3 regions of the Streptomyces sp. NPDC021622 genome follow, and region 1 is predicted to be linked to each of the others. Evidence: riboswitches for the same ligand, from Rfam matches in the RefSeq annotation. Region 1 holds a riboswitch; each other region holds the start of a gene.
The links. Region 1 has a riboswitch for cyclic di-AMP ahead of AB0G47_RS16705 (C40 family peptidase). Riboswitches for the same ligand answer to the same signal wherever they lie in the genome.
Positions count from the first base shown of each region.

Region 2: another riboswitch for cyclic di-AMP. It lies ahead of AB0G47_RS14735 (NlpC/P60 family protein); the one in region 1 lies ahead of AB0G47_RS16705 (C40 family peptidase).
Region 3: another riboswitch for cyclic di-AMP. It lies ahead of AB0G47_RS32875 (M23 family metallopeptidase); the one in region 1 lies ahead of AB0G47_RS16705 (C40 family peptidase).

Region 1 is NZ_JBFACK010000007.1:273,136-280,784, forward strand. It holds gene AB0G47_RS16690 (hemerythrin domain-containing protein) at 91-639, shown strand; gene AB0G47_RS16695 (ATP-dependent Clp protease proteolytic subunit) at 755-1,411, shown strand; gene AB0G47_RS16700 (hypothetical protein) at 1,419-1,727, shown strand; cyclic di-AMP (ydaO/yuaA leader) riboswitch at 2,092-2,258, shown strand; gene AB0G47_RS16705 (C40 family peptidase) at 2,262-2,735, shown strand; gene AB0G47_RS16710 (DUF6328 family protein) at 2,834-3,367, shown strand; gene AB0G47_RS16715 (LysE family transporter) at 3,345-3,971, opposite strand; gene AB0G47_RS16720 (LysR family transcriptional regulator) at 4,101-5,012, shown strand; gene AB0G47_RS16725 (ATP-binding protein) at 5,001-5,462, opposite strand; gene AB0G47_RS16730 (helix-turn-helix transcriptional regulator) at 5,736-6,596, shown strand; gene AB0G47_RS16735 (DUF397 domain-containing protein) at 6,606-6,830, shown strand; gene AB0G47_RS16740 (8-amino-7-oxononanoate synthase) at 6,849-7,649, opposite strand, start outside.
Region 2 is NZ_JBFACK010000006.1:303,165-310,813, reverse strand. It holds gene pcrA (DNA helicase PcrA) at 1-2,486, opposite strand, end outside; cyclic di-AMP (ydaO/yuaA leader) riboswitch at 2,768-2,924, shown strand; gene AB0G47_RS14735 (NlpC/P60 family protein) at 2,932-4,143, shown strand; gene AB0G47_RS14730 (hypothetical protein) at 4,206-4,559, opposite strand; gene AB0G47_RS14725 (NlpC/P60 family protein) at 4,879-5,931, shown strand; gene AB0G47_RS14720 (hypothetical protein) at 5,979-6,617, shown strand; gene AB0G47_RS14715 (response regulator transcription factor) at 6,633-7,463, opposite strand; gene AB0G47_RS14710 (PspC domain-containing protein) at 7,460-7,649, opposite strand, start outside.
Region 3 is NZ_JBFACK010000019.1:199,696-207,344, reverse strand. It holds gene lhgO (L-2-hydroxyglutarate oxidase) at 47-1,249, shown strand; gene trmB (tRNA (guanosine(46)-N7)-methyltransferase TrmB) at 1,471-2,259, shown strand; gene AB0G47_RS32885 (PrsW family intramembrane metalloprotease) at 2,319-3,659, shown strand; gene AB0G47_RS32880 (aldo/keto reductase) at 3,660-4,604, opposite strand; gene AB0G47_RS32875 (M23 family metallopeptidase) at 4,746-5,828, opposite strand; cyclic di-AMP (ydaO/yuaA leader) riboswitch at 5,840-5,987, opposite strand; gene AB0G47_RS32870 (PP2C family protein-serine/threonine phosphatase) at 6,209-7,435, opposite strand; tRNA gene AB0G47_RS32865 (tRNA-Met) at 7,572-7,645, opposite strand.

The DNA of each region.
Region 1 (7,649 bases):
CCCGACGCCTAACGCCGAGCTCCCCGGGTACTCGCCGGCTTCCGCACGAACAGTCGGCACAGGGAAGAAAAGAAGGGAAGCGAAGACAGGATGACCGAGCACACCGACGTCGTGGAGCTGCTGAAGGCGCAGCACACGAGGATCCGCACACTGCTCGACGAGGTGACGGCCACCAAGGGCGACGAGCGCAGGCAGCGCTTCCAGGAGCTCGTCCGGCTGCTCGCGGTGCACGAGACCGCCGAGGAGGAGGTCGTCCACCCCTTCGCGCGCCGGAACATCGACGGCGGCGAACTCGTCGTCAAGGACCGCGTCGAGGAGGAGGAACACGCCAAGCGGGCGCTGTCCGACCTCGACGGAACGGACCCCGAATCCCCCGAGTTCCTGGACCTGTTCGCCGCCCTGCGGCAGGACGTGCTTGCCCATGCGGACGCCGAGGAGCGGCACGAGTTCGCGTACCTCCAACAGATCGCCGATCGCGGCAAGTTGGCGAACCTGGCCCGTGCGGTGCGGGCCGCGGAGGCCATCGCGCCGACCCGCCCGCACCCCGGTACGGACACCGCGCTGAAGAACGTCGCGGTGACGCCGGTCGCGACCGTGATCGACCGCACGCGTGACGCCGTACGCAAGGCGATGCGCTGACCGGCCCCGCTCACTCACCGGGTGCGTCACCCACTCCCACGTTACGTACGTCCTGTACATTTTCTACAGGAAGCAACGGCGGCGCATCCGGCCCCGGGAAGAGGAGTGACGTGCCATGAACCGACCGTCCGCCCGCTACGTCCTGCCCGAGTTCACCGAGCGCACCAGCTCGGGAAAGCGGACTCTCGATCCGTACTCGAAGCTGCTCGAGGAGCGCATCGTCTTCCTGGGCACCCCGATCGACGACACCTCGGCCAACGACGTGATGGCGCAGTTCATGCACCTCGAATACCTGGCGCCGGACCGCGACATCTCGCTCTACATCAACTCCCCCGGCGGCTCGTTCAGCGCGATGACGGCGATCTACGACACGATCCGGTTCGTCACCTGCGACGTGGAGACGACCTGCCTGGGCCAGGCCGCGTCGGCGGCCGCGGTCCTGCTCGCCGCCGGCACCCCCGGAAAGCGCCACGCGCTCCCCGGCGCCCGGGTGTTGATCCATCAGCCCTCGATCACCGAGCCGATCCAGGGCCAGACCTCCGACCTCGCGATTCAGGCGGCCGAACTCCAGCGCACCCGTGCGCTCCTGGAGGAACTCCTCGTACGGCACACGGGACAGAGCCCGCAGCGCGTCTCGGCGGACATCGAGCGGGACAAGATCTTCAGCGCGCCCGAAGCGCTCGCGTACGGCCTGGTGGACCGGATCATCCCCAGCCGCAAGGATTCGCTCCGCGGCAGCAAGGACTCGCTCCGTACCCAGGACGCGAGGTGAGCCGGTGATGCTGCCGCCCGAACTGCCTCCGCTGCCCGCACTGACCCGCGCCGAGGGCGAGTTGATCGACCGGTACCTCGAAGTGGTCGATCTGCTGGGCCGAATCAACCCCGCCCGCGCGTCCGACACGTACGGCGGACTGCGCGCAGCCCAGGCCCTGGTCGCCAGCGCCACCGCGCTGCGGGACGCGCTGACGCTGATGCACCAGCGGGGCGAGAGTGCCGTGCACGCACCGACGTTGGCCCGGGCGCTGCGCGTGCTCGACGGGGAGCGGCGGTCCTGCCGGGTCACCGTGCCGCCCCCTTCGGCGCCCTGATCCCCCCTCAAGTCGGTTGCCCGGCAGGTCTGCAGCGTCCGGGGCCGGTCTTAAACGGACCAGACGGGCTACCCCGTTCGGCGTAGCAGGTCGTCGTCAACGGGGTCGGCCACAGTTGCGTCAGCGGTGTACGCGACGGCCGGAATGACTCCTTCCGCTGCTGGTAGAGCGATCGTCGAGCCCTGCGAAGGGTGCCCTTATCCGGCGTTGTCCACCTGAACGGTTCAGCCGTGAGTAGCCTCACAAAACGCCGTTTCGGCTCGGTTTTCTGGCCGTTGACGGGTCAAGATCCCTTCCGACGACAAGCCCCCGCCACAGCGGCGGGGCGGTCCGGGCGGACGCCGAGTCCTGCCGCCGCCCGGATGCCCGGTCGACATCGGTGCACCGGCAGGAGTGGAGGACCCAGGCACGACGGGTCGGTCCGGAAGGTCCGGACAACGGCCCTTGGGGTGAAGCCGCACACCGCGGCCGGGCAACTTTGTCAGCCCGAATCCGACAGGTCATCCTTCACAGGCGGCTGACGAAGGGTTGCGCATGACCGCGCTGAATCATGTTCCGTCGCTGCTCACCAGGGCCGGTTGCGCATCGGCTCTCACGCTCGCCGTCGTCGGCGGCACCCTCGTGGCCCCAGGGCTCACGACGGAGGCCCAGGCCGCGACACACGGAACGAAGGCCCTGAAGATCGCAGCGTCCAAGAAGGGCTCGCCCTACCGCTACGGAGCCACGGGGCCCAACCGGTTCGACTGCTCGGGCCTGACGCTCTACTCGTTCAAGCGCGCCGGCAAGAAGCTCCCACGCACCGCCGCACAGCAGTACAACAGGACCCGGCACATCTCCGCGTCCAACCGCTCCCGCGGCGACCTGGTCTTCTTCCACTCCGGCCGGAACGTCTACCACGTCGGCATCTACGCGGGCAAGGGCCGGATCTGGCACGCCCCGAAGTCGAACACCGTGGTGCGGCTCGAGAAGATCTGGACCAAGAGCGTCTCGTACGGCAGGGTGCGCTGACCTGCCGCCGGGCGGCGGCGGCCGGCTCCTCGGCCGGCGCGCCGTCGCCCGGCGCGTCCGCCACGCGTGGAGCGCGCCGACCCGGATACTCGTGCGGCATGGCCGACGACAACGCCTCCCACGCCGCTCACGACACCCGCAACGAGACGCCGTTCGAGCGCGCGGACCGCAACTTCTCCGAGATTCTCCAGGAGTTGAGGGTCACGCAGACCGGCGTGCAGATCCTCTTCGCGTTCCTGCTGACCCTCGCCTTCACGCCGCGCTTCCCGTCCCTGGACGACGTGCAGCGCGCCACCTACGTCACCACGCTGCTGCTCGCCGTCCTTGCGGCGGCCCTGTTCACGGCGCCGGCCGCGGTGCACCGGGCGCTGTTCCAGCAGAAGTCCAAGCCGCTGATCGTGCGGGTCTCTTCGCATCTCGCCAGGGCCGGCTTGGCCGTCCTGATGTTCGCCCTCGCCGGATCGGTGCTCCTGGTCGTGGACGTGGCGGTCGGCCGCACCGGCGGGATCATCGCGAGCGCGGGCACGCTGCTCGTGTGCGGGGGCCTGTGGGGCGTGCTCCCCGGCGTACTCCCCCGCCTGGCGCGCCGCACGGCCGCACGGTCGGACGTCACGCCAGAGCCGCCTCGATGAGCAGCACCAGGCCGAGGAGGCTCAGCGCGCCGCCGGTGACGCCCTCGATCGCCCGGGCGGTACGCGGCCGGCGCAGCCGGCGGCCGAGCCGGTCCACCAGGAGCGCGACGACCGGGAACCACACCAGGGCGAGCGCAACGACGATGGACGCGAGCAGCAGGGTCCTGGGCATCGCGGGACTGCCCGCGGGCACGAACTGGGGCAGCACGCTGAGGAACGTGATGGGTGCCTTGGGGTTGAGGGCATTGGTGAGGAACCCCTGCCGCAGGCTGCCCCCCACCGCCGTCGCCTCCTCCCCGGGCGCACCGGCACTCCGCCGCGCCCGCGCCGCCGACCGCAGGGCGCGGTAGCCCAGGTAGAGCACATAGCCGCCGCCGACGATCTGCAGCGCCCGGAAGAGCGTCGGCACTGCCGCGAGCACCGCCGCGACCCCGGCCACCGCGAGCGCCGTGTGCACCAGGAGCCCGCCCGCGACACCGATGGCGCAGGTGACCCCGGCGCGGCGGGAGGCGAGGGCGTTGCGCACCACCACGGCGAAGTCGGCGCCCGGCATGGCGACCATGCCCGCGGCGACTCCGGTGAAGGCAACCAGTTGTGCGTCCATGGCCCCCAGCCTGCCGTTCTTCTGCCTTCAGCAGGTATGTGGAATATCCTGGGCCTGCCTTAAGCAGGCGTTTACCCCCACGTCGACGGCCGGGCCGACCCGGCGTCAGCACCTGCACCGGGAGACACCATGTACGACCCGACGCGGCTCGCCGCACTGGTGGCGGTCTCCGAGGCCGGGTCGATCACCCGCGCCGCCGAGCGCCTCGGCTACACCGTGCCCGCCCTCTCCCAGCAGCTGGCCAAGCTGGAGCGGGAGGCGGGCACCCCGCTCCTCGTCCGGCATCACCGCGGGGCGCGGCTGACCGGTGCGGGCGAGCTGCTGCTGGCCCGGGCGCGCCGGGTCCTGGACGAGATGGAGCGGGCGCGGCACGAACTGGCGCAGCTGACGGGCCTGTCCGGCGGCCGGCTGCGCGTGGGGACCTTCACCACGGCAGGGATCCATCTCGTGCCGCCCGCGCTGACCGCGTTCCGCCGTGCCCATCCGGACATCGAGCTGACGCTGCGGGGCTATGAGCCGCCGCTCGGTGTGGCGGCCGTGGCGGCGGGCGAGGTCGACCTGGCGCTCACGCACACCTATGAGCCGTCGGATCCGGTGCCGTTGCCCGCCTCCGTGAGCGCGGAGCCGGTCCTGGTCGAGGAATTGGTCCTGGTGACATCGCCCGGGCACGCGCTCGCGGGCCTCTCGTCGCGGCTGCCGCTCGCCGAGCTGGCCGGGCAGCCGCTGATCAGCATGGCGCCGACGCATCCGCCCCGGCACGGCGTGGAGTCGGCGCTCGCGCGGGCCGGGGCGACCCCCTCGGTGCTTGTCGAGACTCCGGGCTACGCGCTGGTGTGCGCGCTGGTCAGCGCCGGCCTCGGCGTCGCCGTCGTACCGGAGATGGTGGCACGGACGGCGGCCACCCCGGTGGGGGTCCGGCCGCTGGAGCCGGGGAGCCTCCGCCGTACGATCTCGGTCGTCCACCGCACCGACGGTTCGCATCCGGCGGCCGACACCTTCCGGGCCCTGCTCCGTGGGGCGTTCGGGCGCTCAGCGGGTTGAGGTCGAGGGCGACGGCACCTCGCCCCGGACCGCCCCCGTCCACGGCAGCGCGATCCAGACCGTCTTGCCGCCCTCGGGGGTGGGGGTGACCGAAAGTCTGCCGCCGCATTCGGCGGTCAGCCAGCGGATGATCACCATGCCGCGGCCGTTGTCCTGCTGGACCGCGGCGGGCAGCCGCTTGGGGTAGCGGGGGTGACTGTCGGTGACGCCGATGCGCAGCTGCTCCTCGCGGGCCAGTTCGATGCCCACGGTGAAGGTGGGCGACTGCCCCAGGGTGTGCTGCACGGCGTTGGTTGCCAGTTCGGAGACGATGAGCCGGACGGTGTCGGCCACTTCCGCGTCGCCGGGCAGGCCCCACTCCGTGAGGACGTTCGACACGTACTTCCGGGCCGCGGGGACCGAGGCAGGATCGCTCGGCAGGGTGACGGATGCTTCCTGAAGGTCTGCCATGGCGACGCTGTCCCTTTCCCACCGGGACTGGACTCCGACTCGTAGCGGAAGACACGAGGACAGTCCCGGAATGGTGCTTCGCGCCAGACTGCCACTACTGGGCCCCTCACGTGTGGCGATCCACCGAGATGTGCATATATCTGTCGCTCAAAGCGGTGAACTCTGCTACGGCAGACCGTATTTGGGCGCGAGACCGGCACTTCCTCTACTGTCGCCCGTGAGAGGTCGTGGGGAGGCCGGAAAAAGGGAAGCTCCGTCGGAAAGGAGACGGACATGCAGCACGGTCCCGCGGTGCGCCGCCGCAAGCTCGGCGCCGAACTGCGCGCTCTGCGCACGCTCGCGGGGCTCACCAGCGGCCAGGCCGCGAGCCGGGTCGGCTGGCACCAGTCGAAGGTGAGCAGGATCGAGACCGGGCGTAGCGGTGTCAAGGCCGCGGACGTACATCTCCTCCTCGACGCGTACGAGGTGAAGGATGCCCAACTCCGTCAGTTGCTGGTGGCGTTGGCGGGCGCCGACGACCGCGGCGGGCGTCACCACTGGTGGCACGCCTACCGCGGGCTGCTGCCACCGGCGTACCGCGATTTCATCAGTCTGGAATCACAGGCCTGCCGCGTCCGCACCCTGGAGACCAATGTCGTGCCCGGTCTGCTCCAGACGCCCGACTACGCGCGAGTGGTGACCCGGGCCGCGCTGGACGGCCTGCCGGACGAGCAGGTGGACGCGCTGGTGGAGGTGCGTCTGGCCCGCCAGGACGTGCTGCGCGCGAGACGGCCGCTGCGACTGAGCGTGATCCTGGACGAATCGGTGCTGCACCGGCAGATCGGCGGGGCGCAGGTGCTCGCGGGGCAACTGAAGCGGTTACAGGAGGCGGCACAGTTGCCCCATGTGCGGTTGCAGGTGCTGCCGTTCGCCGCGGGAGAGCACAAGGGACTCCTCGGTTCTTTCGTTATCTTCTCATTTCCGAACATTGCTGATCTGGATGTGGTTGTTCTCGACCATTTGACGAGTAGCCTCTACCTCGAACGGAAAGAAGACCTCCAGGCATACACGGATGCCTTCAACTCCCTTCTAGGACAAGCACTTTCACCCGAGGAATCAACGGATCACATCGCCGGGATAGGTGACGGCGCGTAAGGAGGCACCATGACTGCCCTGCCTCGGTACGTTTCCGACAGCACGTCTCTGCACGGCGCACGGTGGCAGCGCAGCAGCCACAGCAACGGAATGAACAACTGCGTCGAGACAGCCCCGCTGACTTCAGGGCCGAAGTCGGGACTGCTCGCCGTGCGCGACTCCAAGCACACCGCAGGGCCCGCCCTGCTCTTCCCGCACGCCACCTGGGAGGCCTTCGTCCACGGCCTCCGGTGACGGGCGGACCCCCGGTGACTACCGGGGTGCGGTGCGGCTGATCACTCGTACGGCATCGGCAATCTGCGCGCCGGTGAGATCCGCACGGGCGGTCAGCCGCAACCGCGAGATCCCGTCCGGGACCGACGGCGGACGGAAGCAGCCGACGGCCAGGCCCGCGCCGCGGCAGTCGGCGGCCCAGCGCACGGCGGCTTCCGGCGACGGGGCGCGCACCGAGACGACGGCCGCGTCGGGACGCACCGCCTGCAGACCTTCCGCCGTGAGGCGTTCATGCAGCTCGGCCGCGACCGCGCGGGCCCGCGCCGCCCGCTCGGGCTCGGCGCGCAGCAGCCGCAGCGCGGCCAGCGCGGCACCGACGGCGGCCGGGGCGAGCCCCGTGTCGAAGATGAAGGTGCGGGCCGCGTTGATCAGGTGGTCGATGACCTTGGCGGGGCCGAGCACCGCGCCGCCCTGGCTGCCGAAGGACTTCGACAGGGTGACCGTGGCCACGGTGTGCGGGCTGCCCGCGAGCCCGGCCGCCTGCGGTGCGCCGCGGCCGCCGTCGCCGAGCACGCCGAGGCCGTGGGCGTCGTCGACGATCAACCCGGCACCGAACTCACCGGCGGCGGCGGAGAGTTCGGCCAGCGGGGCCGCGTCGCCGTCCACCGAGAAGACCGTGTCCGACACGACGACCGCCGGGCCGCGGTGGCCGTCGAGGGTCTTGCGCACCGCGGCGGGATCGGCGTGCGGAACCACCTGGGTCGTGCCGCGCGCGAGACGGCAGCCGTCGATCAGCGAGGCGTGATTGCCCCCGTCGGAGACGATCAGCGAGCCGTGCGG
Region 2 (7,649 bases), on a different contig from region 1:
GCGTACCGCAGCAGCAGGCGCTTCGGCTTGGGCTCTCCGAAGTCCACCGTCGCCTCGGCGTTCGCACCCGAGCCCTTCACCCCGACCACGGTCCCGAGGCCGAACTGGTCGTGCGTCACCCGGTCACCGACCGCCAGCGAGACCACCGGCTTCTCGGTGGCGCGGCGTGTGGCGAAGCCCTGTGCGCCGCCGGCACGCGAGCGCGACGACGACAGGGAGGACGTGATGCCCGCCGCGGGTCCGGAGGACGCCGGCGCGCCGACGGACCCCGTCCGCTTCCAGTCCAGATGGGCGTCGGGGATCTCTTCGAGGAAGCGCGAGGGCGGGTTGTACGAGGGCTGGCCCCAGGCACTGCGCATCGAGGACCGCGTCAGATACAGCCGCTCCCGCGCGCGCGTGATGCCCACGTACGCCAGACGGCGCTCCTCCTCCAGCTCCTTGACCTGGCCCAGGGAGCGCATGTGCGGGAAGACGCCGTCCTCCATGCCGGTCAGGAAGACGACGGGGAATTCCAGGCCCTTGGCGGTGTGCAGGGTCATCAGCGTGATGACACCGGAGCCGTCGTCGTCCTCGTCCGGGATCTGGTCCGAGTCGGCGACGAGCGCGACCCGCTCCAGGAACTCGGAGAGCGAACCGGAGACACCCGCGCCCGCACCCTCCGCCTCGGTCTCCGTCTCGGCGCCCGTCTCGCCCGCCGCACCACTGTCCTGCTCGAACTCCAGGGCCACGGCGGCCAGTTCCTGGAGGTTCTCGATGCGCGTCTCGTCCTGGGGGTCGGTCGAGGCCTGCAACTCGGCGAGATAGCCGGTCCGTTCGAGCACGGCCTCCAGGACGACGGCCGGGCCCGCGCCGGACTCGACGATGGTCCGCAGCTCCTCCATCAGCGTGTTGAAACGCTTGACGGCGTTCGCCGAGCGGGCCGCCATGCCGTACGCCTCGTCGACGCGCTTCAGCGCCTGCGGGAAGGAGATCTTCTCGCGCTGCGAGAGCGCGTCGATCATCGCCTCCGCGCGGTCGCCGATGCCCCTCTTGGGTACGTTCAGAATGCGCCGCAGCGGTACGGAGTCCTCCGGGTTGGCGAGCACGCGCAGATACGCGAGGACGTCCCGGACCTCCTTGCGCTCGTAGAAGCGGACACCGCCGACGACCTTGTAGGGCAGGCCGACGCGGATGAAGATCTCTTCGAAGACACGCGACTGCGCGTTCGTCCGGTAGAAGATCGCGACGTCGCCGGCCTTCGCGTCGCCCGCGTCGGTGAGCCGGTCGATCTCGTCGGCGACGAACTGCGCCTCGTCGTGCTCGGTGTCGGCGACATAGCCGGTGATGCGCGCGCCCGCGCCCGCGTTGGTCCACAGGTTCTTGGGGCGGCGGCTCTCGTTGCGCTCGATGACGGCGTTGGCCGCGGTGAGGATCGTCTGCGTGGAGCGGTAGTTCTGCTCCAGGAGGATCGTCGTCGCGTTCGGGTAGTCCTCCTCGAACTGGAGGATGTTGCGGATCGTGGCGCCGCGGAAGGCGTAGATCGACTGGTCGGCGTCACCCACGACGCACAGCTCGGCCGGATCGTCCCCCTCGCCTCCGGAGGGGCCGACCAGCTCGCGCACCAGGGCGTACTGCGCGTGGTTGGTGTCCTGGTACTCGTCGACCATCACGTGCCGGAAGCGGCGCCTGTAGTGCTCGGCGACGTCCGGGAACGCGCGGAACATGTGGACCGTCGTCATGATCAGGTCGTCGAAGTCGAGCGCGTTCGCCTCGCGCAGCCGCGACTGGTACATCGCGTACGCCTGGGCGAGGGTCTTCTCGAAGCCGTCCGCGGCCTGTCCTGCGAAGGTCTCCTCGTCGATCAGCTCGTTCTTCAGGTTCGAGACCTCGGCGCTGAAGGACTTCGGCGGGAACTTCTTCGGGTCGATGTCCAGGTCACGGCAGACCAGCGCCATGAGCCGCTTGGAGTCGGCGGCGTCGTAGATCGAGAAGGAGGAGGTGAAGCCCAGCTTCTTCGACTCGCGGCGCAGGATGCGGACGCAGGCGCTGTGGAAGGTCGACACCCACATCGCGTTCGCGCGCGGCCCGACGAGCTGCTCGACGCGCTCCTTCATCTCGCCCGCGGCCTTGTTCGTGAACGTGATCGCCAGGATCTGTCCCGGGTGCACATGCCGCTCGGCCAGGAGATGGGCGATGCGGTGGGTCAGGACCCGGGTCTTGCCGGAGCCGGCGCCGGCCACGATGAGCAGCGGGGAGTCCGCGTGCACGACGGCCGCGCGCTGGTTCTCGTTCAGACCGTCGAGCAGCGCCGCCGGGTCGATCACCGGGCGGGGCGCGCCGCCGCGGTAGTGCGCGTCCCGGGGCGTGGGCGCGTCGAACTTCCCGTCGAACAGATCATCCGGAATGGGCTCCGGAGCACTGTCCTCGGGCGGCGGCGGGGGCTCCCCCTCCGATGCCCGCAAGGGCTGGAGGTCCGCCAGGAAGCTGTCATCAAAGAGGCTGCTCATCGCCTCCCGAGTCTAGGCGGCCCCACTGACAACCCGCCCCGGGTTCCGGCCACCTCGATCCTTCCCCAAGCTCTCGGCTCCGCTCGAGCAGGGGAGACCCCTCACGCCCCGCCCGCGGGCGGTGACGCTCCGCTACGGCACGGCGTGCCCGCGTCAAGAGCTTCGTAAAGTCACGAAAATGTATCGGGCATATCGAACATCAACCTTCACACGGACCACACGAGTTGGCTAGCGTGCTCCGCGGGCTGCTCGTACTTCCACCGGCGAACCCCGCCGGGAACGGGTGGCCTCCGCCGAGTCCGACCTCCTCGGAGCCGGGGACCCACCAAGACCTTGGGGTGAATCGGTCCCGTACGAAGTACGGGACTGTAGGGCAACCTTCCGAACCACCCGCCCGAACCCGACAGCTAACCCGGTAGGCGGTCTACGGAAGGAGTCGCCTCCCTTGGCGTCGCACCGCAAGCCGCGGACCCGCATTGCCGGAATACGCACCACTCCCGCCATCGGCATCACGACGGCGGCCCTCACCTCCGTGGCCCTCTTGTCGCAGAGCGCCCAAGCGGCCCCCTCGGCGCCACAGAAGCCCAGTCTCGAAGAGGTCCAGAAGAAGGTCGACGACCTCTACCAGCAGGCCGGCGTGGCCACCCAGAAGTACAACTCGGCCAAGGAGCGCACCGAGAAGCAGCGCAAGAAGGTCGACACCCTCCTGGACGACGTGGCCCAGCGCACGGACAAGCTGAACGAGGCCCGTCAGGAGCTCGGTTCGTTCGCCGCGGCCCAGTACCGCACCGGCGCCGTCTCCGAGACCGCCACGATGATGCTCGCCGATGACCCGCAGGGGTATTTCGACCAGAACCATCTCTCGGACCGGCTGACCGAGCGCCAGAAGAAGGCCGTCGACGACTACCAGACGCAGCAGGCGTCGGCGACGAAGCAGCGCGCGAAGGCCGCGAAGTCCCTGGAGACGCTGAGCGATTCGCGGGACGACCTGAAGACGAGCAAGAAGGCCGTCCAGGACAAGCTCACGAAGGCCCGGACGCTGCTCTCCGAGCTGACCGCCGAGGAGAAGGCGCGGCTCGCGGCGATCGAGAAGAAGAAGGAAGAAGAGGCCAGGCGCAAGGCCGCCGAACTGGCCCGCAAGCAGGAGGCCGAGGCGGAGGCCAAGCGCAAGGCGGCGGAAGAGGCGGCCGCCAAGGAGCGCGAGGAAGAGCAGCAGAACGACGGGACCGACGAGAACACTGAGACCCCGGACACCGGTTCCGACACCGGTACCGGCACCGGCTCCGGGGACACCGACAGCGGCTACGCGACGAAGGCCGCGAAGGTCATCGCCTTCGCGGAGGCGCAGATCGGCAAGCCGTACGTGTGGGGTGCCACGGGCCCCGACTCCTACGACTGCTCCGGTCTCACCCAGGACGCGTGGAAGGCCGCGGGCATCTCCCTGCCGCGCACCACGTGGGACCAGGTGAAGGTCGGCACGACGGTGAAAACCGCCGACGCCAAGCCGGGTGACCTGGTGTTCTTCTACGACGACATCAGCCACGTGGGGATCTACATCGGCGACGGCAAGATGATCCACGCCCCGAAGCCGGGCACGAACGTCCGCGTCGAGTCGATCTACTACATGCCGATCCACAGCGTGGTGCGCCCCGCGTAACCGTCACACGCAAAGGAAAACGGCCCTCCACGCGCGCGTGGAGGGCCGTTTTCCTGCGGTGGTCAGGTCCACAGCACCGCGATGAAGATGTTCGCCGTGGTCAGCAGCCCCACCGCACCGAACATGCCCTTGTCGACCTTCTCCTCGTCCCGCTTCACATAGACCAGCGCGAGGATCACGATCAGCACGGCCATCTTGATGCCGATCTTGAGGTTGTTGACCGGGTTGTCGTCCGCCTGGTTGAGGCCCACCAGGATCACGCCGGTGACCAGCATGGTCAGCGCGCCGTGCAGCATCGCGGGGTTGAAGCGGGCCGTGCCCTGGCCCATCTGCTTCATCTGGGTGAGGAAGCCGCCCAGCAGGGAGGCGATACCGATGATGTGCAGACCGACGAAGACATGGGTGAGTACGTCCATGGATCCGGAGCCTAGCCGGGGCCATACCACCGCTCGGCACCCAGGTGGGCCACAAGCGGCGCATCGGTCAGGGGCCTGTACGAAGGCTGTGCGGCCACGCGATGCGCGCGGCCACATACGGCCACCGGCCGGAGCACTTCCGTCAGTTGCGTACATTCCGTCACCAACCCGTGACGGTCAGGTTTAGCGTCCTTCGTCAGGTGACCGGCTCCCCACCGCCGTCCGGACCAGGGGCGGCAGTCGGACACCACCGCCGAGAAACCCGGCGGCGGTCCGCTCCCCCTGTGCGGGCCGTCGCCGGACCCTAAGGAGCCCCCTCGTGGCAGCTCACCGCAAGCCCAGACAGCGCGCGCTCAGCGGCGGTACGGCCCGTACCGCCGCCACCCTCGCCCTCGCCGGGGCCGCCACGGCGACCGCCTTCGACGGGACGGGCCACGCGGACCCCCGGCTCAGCCCGACCGAGGTGAAGTCCAAGGTCGACGCGCTCTACCGCGAGGCGGAGATCGCCGCCGAGAAGTACAACGGCGCCAAGGAGAAGGCGGACAAGGCCGAGGAGTCCCTGGGCGAGCTGCGCGACGAGGCGGCCCGCAAGACGGAGAAGCTCAACTCGGCGCGCGAGGGCCTCGGTTCGATCGCCGCGGCGCAGTACCGCAGCGGCGGCATCGATCCCGCCGTCCAGCTCGCGCTCTCCTCCGACCCCGACCAGTTCCTGGAGCGCGCCGCGCTCGCCGACCGTGCGGGCAGCCGCCAGGCCTCGGCCGTCAGCGGCGTACGCAAGCAGCTCCAGGAGATCGACCAGCTGCACAGCGAGGCCGACGGCACGCTCGACCGCCTCGAATCCCGCCAGGCGGAGCTGAGGAAGCACAAGAAGACGGTCAACGGAAAGCTGGACTCCGCAAAGCGGCTGCTCGCCCGGCTGACCGCCGAAGAGCGTGCGCGGCTGGCGGGCGACGGCGATCAGGACCGGACCTCCCGCGCCGCCGGCCGCGACGCCGCCCTGGACGCCCCGGCGAAAGCCCCCAACGCCCGCGCGTCGACGGCCGTCTCCTACGCCTACAAGGCGCTCGGCAGCCCGTACGTATGGGGCGCCACGGGCCCCAACGCCTTCGACTGCTCCGGGCTCACCCAGGCCGCGTACCGCTCCGCGGGGGTCGCCATTCCCCGTACGACGTACTCCCAGATCGCGGCGGGCAACCGGGTCCCGCGCTCCCAACTGCAGCCAGGAGACCTGGTCTTCTTCTACCAGGGCATCAGTCACGTCGGCATCTACGTGGGCAACGGACAGATGATCCACGCCCCGAACCCGAGCGCGCCGGTGCGCCTGGCACCGATCAGCCAGATGCCGTTCGCGGGGGCCACGCGGGTGGCGTGAAGGGCCTCACAAAGAGTCCGAGCAGCCCGAAGGTACTGTTCTGGCTCATGCCCCGCCGTACGCTGCCGCCCCCACCGCCGCCCGCCCACCTGCGCACGTGGCCGGACCGCAACGCGCTCCTCGCCGACCGCGGCATGGCACTCGAAGAGCTGCGCAGGCGGAGCCTGGGAGTGCACCGGCTGCTGCTGCTCTGGCTGTTGGGGCTCGGCGGCGTCATCGGGTGGTCGCTGCTCGCGCTGCCGATCCAGATGGTCGAGGACAAGGAGCCCATGGTCATCGTGTTCGGCCCGGTCTGCGCCGTCCTGGGCCTGGGGGCACTCGTCCCCTCGGTGATCGGCGTCGCCCTGGGCATCCGCCGCGACCGGCAGATACGCCAACTCACCGACACCTGGCTCGCGTTGGACAGCCACCCGACGGCGGACTCCGCGCTCCGCTCCCCCGGCCTGAGCCTCTGCTGGCTCCTCGGTTCCTTCGTCCTGTGCGCGCTGGGCCTGGGGGCGTCCTTCGCTGCCGCCGCCTACGCCGAGCCGGGACGCGACTCGTACGGCGACGTCGCCCTCGGCATGGGCGCCGGCCTGGTCCTGTGGCTGACGGGCCTGGTCGGCGTCACCAAGGCGGTCGGCCACTACCGCTGGGCGGTACGGATGTTGACCCCCACCGCGGTCGCGGGCGGCACACACCGCTGAAGTCCGACCGACCCGTCAGACCAACCGCCGAGCCGTAGCCCACCGCGTCAACTCATGCCGGTTGGACAGCTGCAGCTTCCTCAGCACCGCCGACACATGCGACTCCACCGTCTTCACGGAGATGAAGAGCTGCTTGGCGATCTCCTTGTACGCGTACCCGCGCGCGATGAGCCGCAGCACCTCGCGCTCGCGCTGGGTGAGGCGGTCCAGGTCCTCGTCGACCGGCGGCGCGTCGGTCGACGCGAAGGCGTCGAGGACGAACCCGGCGAGCCGCGGCGAGAACACCGCGTCGCCGTCCTGCACACGGAAGACGGAGTCGACCAGATCGGTGCCGGTGATGGTCTTGGTGACATAGCCGCGGGCGCCGCCCCGGATGACTCCGATGACGTCCTCGGCGGCGTCCGACACAGAGAGCGCGAGGAACCGCACCGGGTTCTCGGCGTCGGACATCAACGGCGCGCAACGGCGAAGGACTTCGACCCCGCCGCCGCCCGGAAGGTGCACGTCGAGGAGCACGACCTCCGGACGCGTCGTCGTGATGACCGTGACCGCCTGATCGACATCGGCGGCCTCACCCACGACCTCGACGCCCGTGATCGCCGTCCTGCCGATCTCCGCCTGCACGCCCGTACGGAACATCCGGTGGTCGTCGACGAGGACGACACGCACCCGGCGGCCTTCCTCGTCACCGCCGACGGCAGTACCGGCCGCATCGGCGGGCCGAGCCGATTCAGTCGGCACGGCCGACGTGCCCGGTCCGGCCGACGTGTCCGGTCCGGCCGCGGTCGGGTCGGGCGCACCCTCTGATCCGCCCCTGGGCCCCACGGGCTCACTCGCGTCGCTCATGTCGTCGCCGTCCTCTCCATCTCCAGCTCGACTTCCGTGCCGCCCCCCGGCACGGCGCGCAGCCGCGCCGTGCCGCCGTTGCGCTGCATACGGCCGATGATCGATTCTCGTACTCCCATGCGGTCGTCCGGCACGGAATCCAGATCGAACCCGGGGCCACGGTCCCGGACGGACACGAACACCGTC
Region 3 (7,649 bases), on a different contig from region 1:
GGTGTGGGGGATCCGGTTGGGCGATCTGGTCGGGAGGTGATGCGGGATGGTCCGGGACGTGGCGTACGACTGCGATGTGCTGGTGATCGGCGGCGGGATCGTCGGTCTCTCGACGGCGTATGCCATCACGCGCGCCGCCCCGGGGACGCGGGTCACGGTCCTGGAGAAGGAGCCGGGCCCCGCCCGGCACCAGACGGGGCGCAACAGCGGCGTGATCCACAGCGGGATCTACTACCGCCCCGGCTCCCTGAAGGCGCGGTACGCGGTGCGGGGCGCCGCCGAGATGGTCAAGTTCTGCGCGGAGTACGGCATCGCGCACGAGGTCACCGGCAAGCTGATCGTCGCCACGGAGCGGGACGAGCTGCCCCGCCTGCACGCGCTCGTGCAGCGCGGCAGGGAGAACGGCATTCCGGTGCGGGAGCTCGGCCCTGCCCAGATCGCCGAGTACGAACCCGAGGTGCGGGGCCTCGCCGCCATCCAGGTCGGCACCACCGGGATCTGTGACTACGGCGCGGTGGCGGAGCGCCTCGCGGACGCTTCCGGGGCGGATGTGCGGTACGGCGCGGAGGTCGTGCGCATCGACCGGCGGGCGGCGCTCGGGGTGGCCGTGCGGACCGCCGACGGCGCCGTGGTGCGCGGGAAGGCGCTGGTCAACTGTGCGGGGTTGCAGTGCGACCGGGTGGCGATGCTTGCCGGGGACGACCCGCAGATGCGGATCGTGCCCTTCCGGGGGGAGTACTTCGATCTTGCGCGGCCCGAGCTGGTGCGGGGGCTCGTGTATCCGGTGCCGGATCCGGCGTTCCCCTTCCTGGGGGTGCATCTGACGCGGGGCATCGGAGGCGGGGTCCATGTAGGGCCCAACGCGGTGCCGGCGCTCGCCCGCGAGGGGTACGGATGGGGTGTCGTACGGCCCCTGGAGCTCGCCGGGACGCTGGCCTGGCCGGGTTCCTGGCGGATAGCGCGGCAGCACTGGCGGTACGGGGCGGGGGAGCTGCGGCGCTCCCTCTCCAAGGGGGCGTTCACCTCCGCGGTGCGCAGGCTGCTGCCCGCGGTGACCGAGTCCGACCTGATCCCTGTGGACGCGGGGGTGCGGGCGCAGGCCGTGCTGCGGGACGGGACGCTGGTCGACGACTTCCTCATCCGGGAGGGGGCGCGGACGGTGCACGTCCTGAACGCGCCTTCGCCCGCCGCTACGGCTTCGCTGCCGATCGGACGGGCTGTGGCCCGGCGGGCGCTTGCGCTGCTGTAGGGCTGACCCTGCGGGGCTCTCCCCAAACCCGCCCCTTCCCGGCTGTGACATTTTGCGGCTCCGCCGCGTGGGGGGGGGCTCCGCCCCAGACCCCGCACGTGGCTCGGTCGATCACCGGCTCCGCCGAGTTCGTCCTCAACCTCCCCCAAGCTCTTAAAGAGCAGGGGCCCCCTCGACGGGCTGAATATTGCGGCCGGGCCGGGGATTAAAATTGCCGCACTGTGTCTGAGTCGAATGCCGCCCCCGAGCACCCCCGCCCCCCGCGCCCCAGAGGCGAGCCCCGTTTCCCCGACGGGCCCGTGCCCGACCCCGCCGGGTCGCACCACGAGCGGCGGATCCGCAGCTTTCAGCCCCGCAGGAGCCGGGTCACCACGAGCCAGGCCGATGCGCTGCAGCGGCTGTGGCCCAAGTGGGGACTGGACATCGACGGGCAGCGCGTCCTCGACCTCGAAGAGCTGTTCGGCGGCGAAATGCCCGTCGTGCTCGAAATCGGGTTCGGCATGGGCGAGGCGACCGCGCAGATGGCCGCCGATGATCCGGACACCGGGATCCTCGCCGTCGACGTGCACACCCCCGGGCAGGGAAATCTGCTCGGGCTCGCCGATCGCAACGGCCTCAGCAATGTCCGCGTCGCCAACGGGGACGCCGTCATCCTGCTGCGCGAGATGCTCCCGGCCGCCTCCCTCGACGGCCTGCGCGTCTACTTCCCCGACCCCTGGCCCAAGGCCCGCCACCACAAGCGCCGCATCATCCAGCCCGAGTTCCTCGACCTCGCCGCGCCCAGCCTCAAGCCCGGCGCGCTGCTTCACTGCGCGACCGACTGGGAGCCGTACGCCGAGCAGATGCTCGAAGTGCTCACCGCGCACCCCCTCTTCGAGAACACCCAGCCCGACGGCGGCTACGCGCCCCGGCCCGCCTTCCGGCCCTTCACCCGCTTTGAAGGCCAGGGCATCGACAAGGGGCACGTGGTCCATGACCTGCTGTTCCGCCGGGTAACAGAGGACCAGTAGCCGCCCCGGCGAAAACGCACCGTCGCGGGCCACCCCTGTCCCTCGTTAGGGTCAACGGCGTGGCCACCAGTTCTCCGCACGCGCACCCCATGCCCCCGGCGGGGCCCCCCGGGCTGCGCCACGCGCGCTGGTGGCAGCGGCGGGCCATCCGCGCCGCCGCGCTGGTCACCCTGCTCGCCCTCTCCGGGCTCGTCATCCTCGCCCTGGTACGCGAACAGACCGGCACCGAGGGGTTCTTGGTCGGGCTCGGGCTCGCCACGCTGCCCGTGCCGCTGCTCATAGCCGCCTTCCGCTGGCTGTCCCGGGTACAGCCGGGACCCTGGCGGAACCTCTTCTTCTCGTTCGCCTGGGGCGCCTGCGCCGCCGCCCTCATAGCGATCGTCGCGAACAGCTTCGCGACCCGCTGGATAGCCACCGCCACCGCCGACCCGAGCAGCGCGGACACCCTCGGCGCGACCGTCATAGCGCCGATCGTCGAGGAGACGGCCAAGGCCGCGGCCGTCCTGCTCGTCTTCCTCTTCCGCAGACGCGAGTTCACCGGCGTGCTCGACGGCGTGGTGATAGCCGGAGTGACCGCCACCGGCTTCGCGTTCACCGAGAACATCCTCTATCTCGGCAGCGCGTTCGGCACCGACCAGCTCAACGGCGGCAGCGGGCTCGCGTCCGTGACGGCGGCGACCTTCTTCGTACGCATCGTCATGTCGCCCTTCGCGCACCCGCTGTTCACCGTGCTCACCGGCATCGGCTTCGGCCTCACCGCGCTCGGCACCGGCCGCGGGCGGCTGCGCCGCGTGCTCCTTCCGCTCGCCGGACTGCTCCTGGCGATGGGCCTGCACGCCCTGTGGAACGGCTCGACGACCTTCGGCGAGTACGGCTTCTTCGCGGTGTACGCGCTCTTCATGCTGCCCGCGTTCGGGCTGCTGACCTGGCTGGTGATCTGGCTCAGGCAGCGCGGCCTGCGCGTGGTGCGCACCGAGCTGCCCGCGTACGCGCTCGCGGGCTGGCTCACGCCGCCCGAGCCGTACGCGCTCGGCACGATGCGCGCCCGCACCATCGCCCGCGACTACGCCTCGTACATGCAGGGCAAGGCCGCGGCGCGCACGGTCGCGGAGTACGAGGCGTACGCGACGTCACTCGCCCTGCTCCGGCACCGGGGCCGACGCGGCCGCGCGGGCGCCGACTTCGTCGTACGGGAGCGGGAGTTGCTGCACGCGCTGTGGGCGCGCCGCGAACTGGCCAGGCCCGCGCTCGCCTACGCGGCGCGGGCGACGGCACCCGTGCTCGTACCGATGCCGCCGCCGTACGGGTACCGGATTCCCCATCAGCAGGGATACGCGTACGCCGGGCCGGCGGCGGGACATCCCGCCTACCCGGCCCCGTACAACCCCTACCGCGGCTGATCAGGCGGAGGCCTTCGTCAGCGCGGTCACCTCGGCCTCCGTCAGTTCAAGATCGCCCACCGCGAGCAGCGCGGGCAGCTGCTCGACCGTGCGGGCCGATGCGATCGGCGCGGCCACCGTCGGCTGCGCGGCGAGCCAGGCCAGGGCCACGGTCGCGACCTCGGCGCCGCGCGCGGCCGCTATCTCGTCCAGGGCGGCGAGCACCTTCACGCCACGGTCGGTCTCCAGGTGCTTGCCCGCGCCCTCGGCCCGCGCGCTGTCGACCTGCGCGCCCGGACGGTACTTGCCGGTGAGGAAGCCGGAGGCGAGCGCGTAATACGGCACCGCTGCCAGGCCGGAGCGCGACGCGACCTCCTGGAGCGGGCCCTCGTAGGTGCCGCGGGAGACGAGGTTGTAGTGCGGCTGCAGCGCCACGTAGCGGGCGAGGCCCTCGCGGTCGGAGAAGTCGATGGACTCCTGGAGCCGCTCGGCGGTCAGGTTGGAGGCGGCGATCGCGCGCACCTTGCCCGACGTCACCAGGTCGTCGAGCGCGGTGATGATCTCCTCGACGGGGACGGTCGGGTCGTCGAAGTGCGTGTAGTAGAGGTCGATGTAGTCGGTGCGCAGCCGGCGCAGCGACTCCTCGGCACCGGACTTGATGGTGTTCGCGGACAGGCCCTTGTAGTCGGAGTGGGCGCCGACCTTGGTGGCGATCACGACGTCGGAGCGATGGCCGCGCGCGGCGAGCCAGTTGCCGATGACGGTCTCGGACTCGCCGCCCTTGTTGCCCGGCGCCCAGGCCGAGTAGACGTCGGCGGTGTCGACGAAGTTGCCGCCCGCCGCGGTGTAGGCGTCGAGCACCGCGAAGGACTGCGCCTCGTCGGCCGTCCAGCCGAAGACATTGCCGCCGAGGGCGAGCGGGAAGACCTCGAGGTCGGACGGGCCGAGCTTGCGTAGAGAAGTCATACGGGGCTCAACACCCTTACGGATCCCAGCATTCCGTACAGCGGGATGTCAGTTCCGCGCTGCCGGATGTGGGCATGCCGAGCCGGCAGCCCTGACGTCGGGGGGTTGCCGCCAGGACCGCCGGAGTCACAGGGGGGTGCCTCAGAGCGACTGGCCCTTGTCCCGCAGCCAGGCGGCCGGGTCGACCCCGGTGGAGTCGCCGCCGGGGTGGATCTCCAGGTGGAGGTGCGGCCCGGTCACGTTGCCGGTGGCGCCGACGCGGCCGATGGTGTCGCCGGTGGTGACCTTCTGGCCGGCGCTGACACCCATCGAGGACTGGTGGTTATACCAGATCTCGGTGCCGTCCTCGAGCTCCAGGATGGTGCGGTAGCCGTACGACCCCGCCCAGCCGGCCTCCTTGATGGTGCCGGAGTGGATCGCCTTGAGGGGCGTGCCCGTCGGCGCCGCGAAGTCGAGGCCGGTGTGGTAGCCGGAGGACCACATGGAGCCGGCCTGCCCGAAGGTGCTGGTGAGCGTGTACGAACTGAGGGGCAGGGTGTAGCTCTTGGCGAGCTTGGCCAGGCGCTCCGCCTCGGCCTTGCGCCGGGCTTCCTCTTCCGCCTTCTTCTTCGCGGCGGCCTTCTCGGCGGCGATCTTCTTCTCGGCCGCGGACTGCTCGGCGGCGGCCTGCTCCGCGGCCTTCTTGACGGCGGCTTCTTCCGCCGCCTTCTGGACCGCGTCGTCCGCCTGGTCCTGCTGGTTCTCGGCCTGCTGCATGATGCGGGCCCGCAGCGCCTCACCGGCGTCGGTGGTGCCCTGCTCGGCGTCGGCGGTGCTGACACCGGCGGTGGTGAGCGGAGCGGCGGCGGTCGTCACGCCGGCGTCGGAGGAGCCCGAGTCGGAGTCGTCGGATATCAGGGAGCCAACGCCGGGAAGGGACTTGGCCTCCGGCAGCGAGTCCGTGACGGCCGAGATGTCCGGCATCTCGATGGAGACCGGGGGCTTGCCGCCCTGCGCGGTGGCGATGCCGCCCGCGCCGACGGCGGCGATGACGCCCACGCCGAGGACGGTGGAGCTGCGGGCGAGCCCGCCGCCGCCCTTCTTGTGGACGCGGTGCCTGCCGCGAACGGGACGGATGGACTCCTCGGTCGGATTCCACTCCTCCCACGGCTCGTCGTCGTGGGCACCGAAGTTGTCGTCATTCGGCACGAAAACGGCTTGGGGGGCAGGCCGGTTGGACGCCACTGGGGCGCACTCCTTTCCTTCCTTCTCGCCTACCGGGTTAGCTGACGGGTTCGGAGCAGGAAGGTCTCCTACGAACACCTGGCACGGATGCACAGATGCCCGATTCACCCCAAGTTGGTGGTTCCCCGGCTCCCTTGCGGGATTAGGCGTGTGCGCACGGAGCCGACTCGAGTGACGGCTGGGACTACCGCGCTGCGTTATCGAACGTTAATAGACGGCAGGGCCGTATTCCAAGCCGTTCCGACTGATCGTTAACGCCGTTGGCCTGTACTTAACGGGACACCAGGGGCGGGAACGGGGCGAGTTGACCGTACTTCTTCACACACCGGACCTTCACATCGCCTTGACAGTACGTCAGTTGTTATGCGGAGTGATGCGATTCAGTCACGGCCCGTGACATCGGGCGGGGCAGCTTCCGGTGCGTCGCCGGAGTCCGGCCGCCGCACCGCGAGCAGCGCCATGTCGTCCGTCCCTCCCCCGCCGGTGTGCCGGCGCACCTCTTCGGTCAGCGTCGCAAGGAGCGAGTCCGGACCGTGGGGTCCTGGAAAGATCCGGCCGCCGAGCCGGGCCGCCGGGTTGTAGAACTCGCCGCGGATGTCCCGCGCCTCCGAGAGCCCGTCGGTATAGAGCAGCAGCATCGCCCCCGGCGGGAACTCCGCCTCGTCGGCGCGGTCCGGCCAGACCCCCAGGTCGCCCATCCCGAGCGGCAGCGCGGGCTCGCTCGCGGACAGCACGCACAGCCGTCCGTCGCCGCGCAGGAGCAGCGGCTCGGGATGCCCGCGGTTGAGGATGCGGATGACTCCGTCGCCGCGCGGGATCTCCGCGAGGACGGCGGTGGTGAACCCCTCGAAGGCGTCGAGCCCCTCGCGCCGCGTGCCCTCCCGCGCGAGCGCCCGCTCCAGGCGCTGCGCCACCGCCTCCAGGGTGGCCTCCTGCTCGGCCGCCTCCCGGAACGCCCCGATGACGACGGCGACGGCCGCCACCGCGCCCATCCCCTTGCCGCGTACGTCACCGACGATGACGCGTACGCCGTGCGGGGTGTCCTGCACGGCGTACAGATCCCCGCCGATGAACGCGTCGGCCTCCGCGGCCTCGTACCGCGCCGCGATGTCGAGCCCTCCGATCCGGTGATCCGGCTGTGGCAGCACGGCGCGCTGGGCGGCCTCCGCGATGGAGCGGGCGGAGGCGAGCTGTTCGTCGCTGCGGCGTACGACGCGGTTGATGAGGGCGGCGAGCACGGCGACGGTCGCCACGGTGAGCAGCTCGGTGACGGCCTCGACGTCGGTGGTGTTGCTGTTGCCGAAGTGCAGGGTGAGCACGGCGAGGCAGGAGGCGGCGCCGATGAGGGCGGTGCTGAGGAGCGAGTAGAACGGGGCGGCGATCAGCGGGGCGGCGGTGAACAGGGGCGCCGCGGTGAACTCCGGAGGGGTCGACATGTCGTACACGACCCCGATGACCAGCAGGAACCACGGGAGGGCCCGCACGAGAGCCCGTTCGTGGGTGACGTCCGGACTCGTGTCCGACCCCTCTGAGGGGTTTCTCGGACGTCCTCCTCGCTGCCCCACCGCTCGTCTCCCGCCGATGTCCGCGCCCGGGACCAGCCCCATGACCGCACCTGTCCAGGTTTCCCGCAGCGGCGGCGGGCTGCGAGCGGTGTGGGCCGACCGGATGACACAGATGACATGGCCGGGGGAATGCCGAAGGCCCGGATCCAAGATCTGGATCCGGGCCTTCGGACTTCAGTAGCGGGGACAGGATTTGAACCTGCGACCTCTGGGTTATGAGCCCAGCGAGCTACCGAGCTGCTCCACCCCGCGCCGT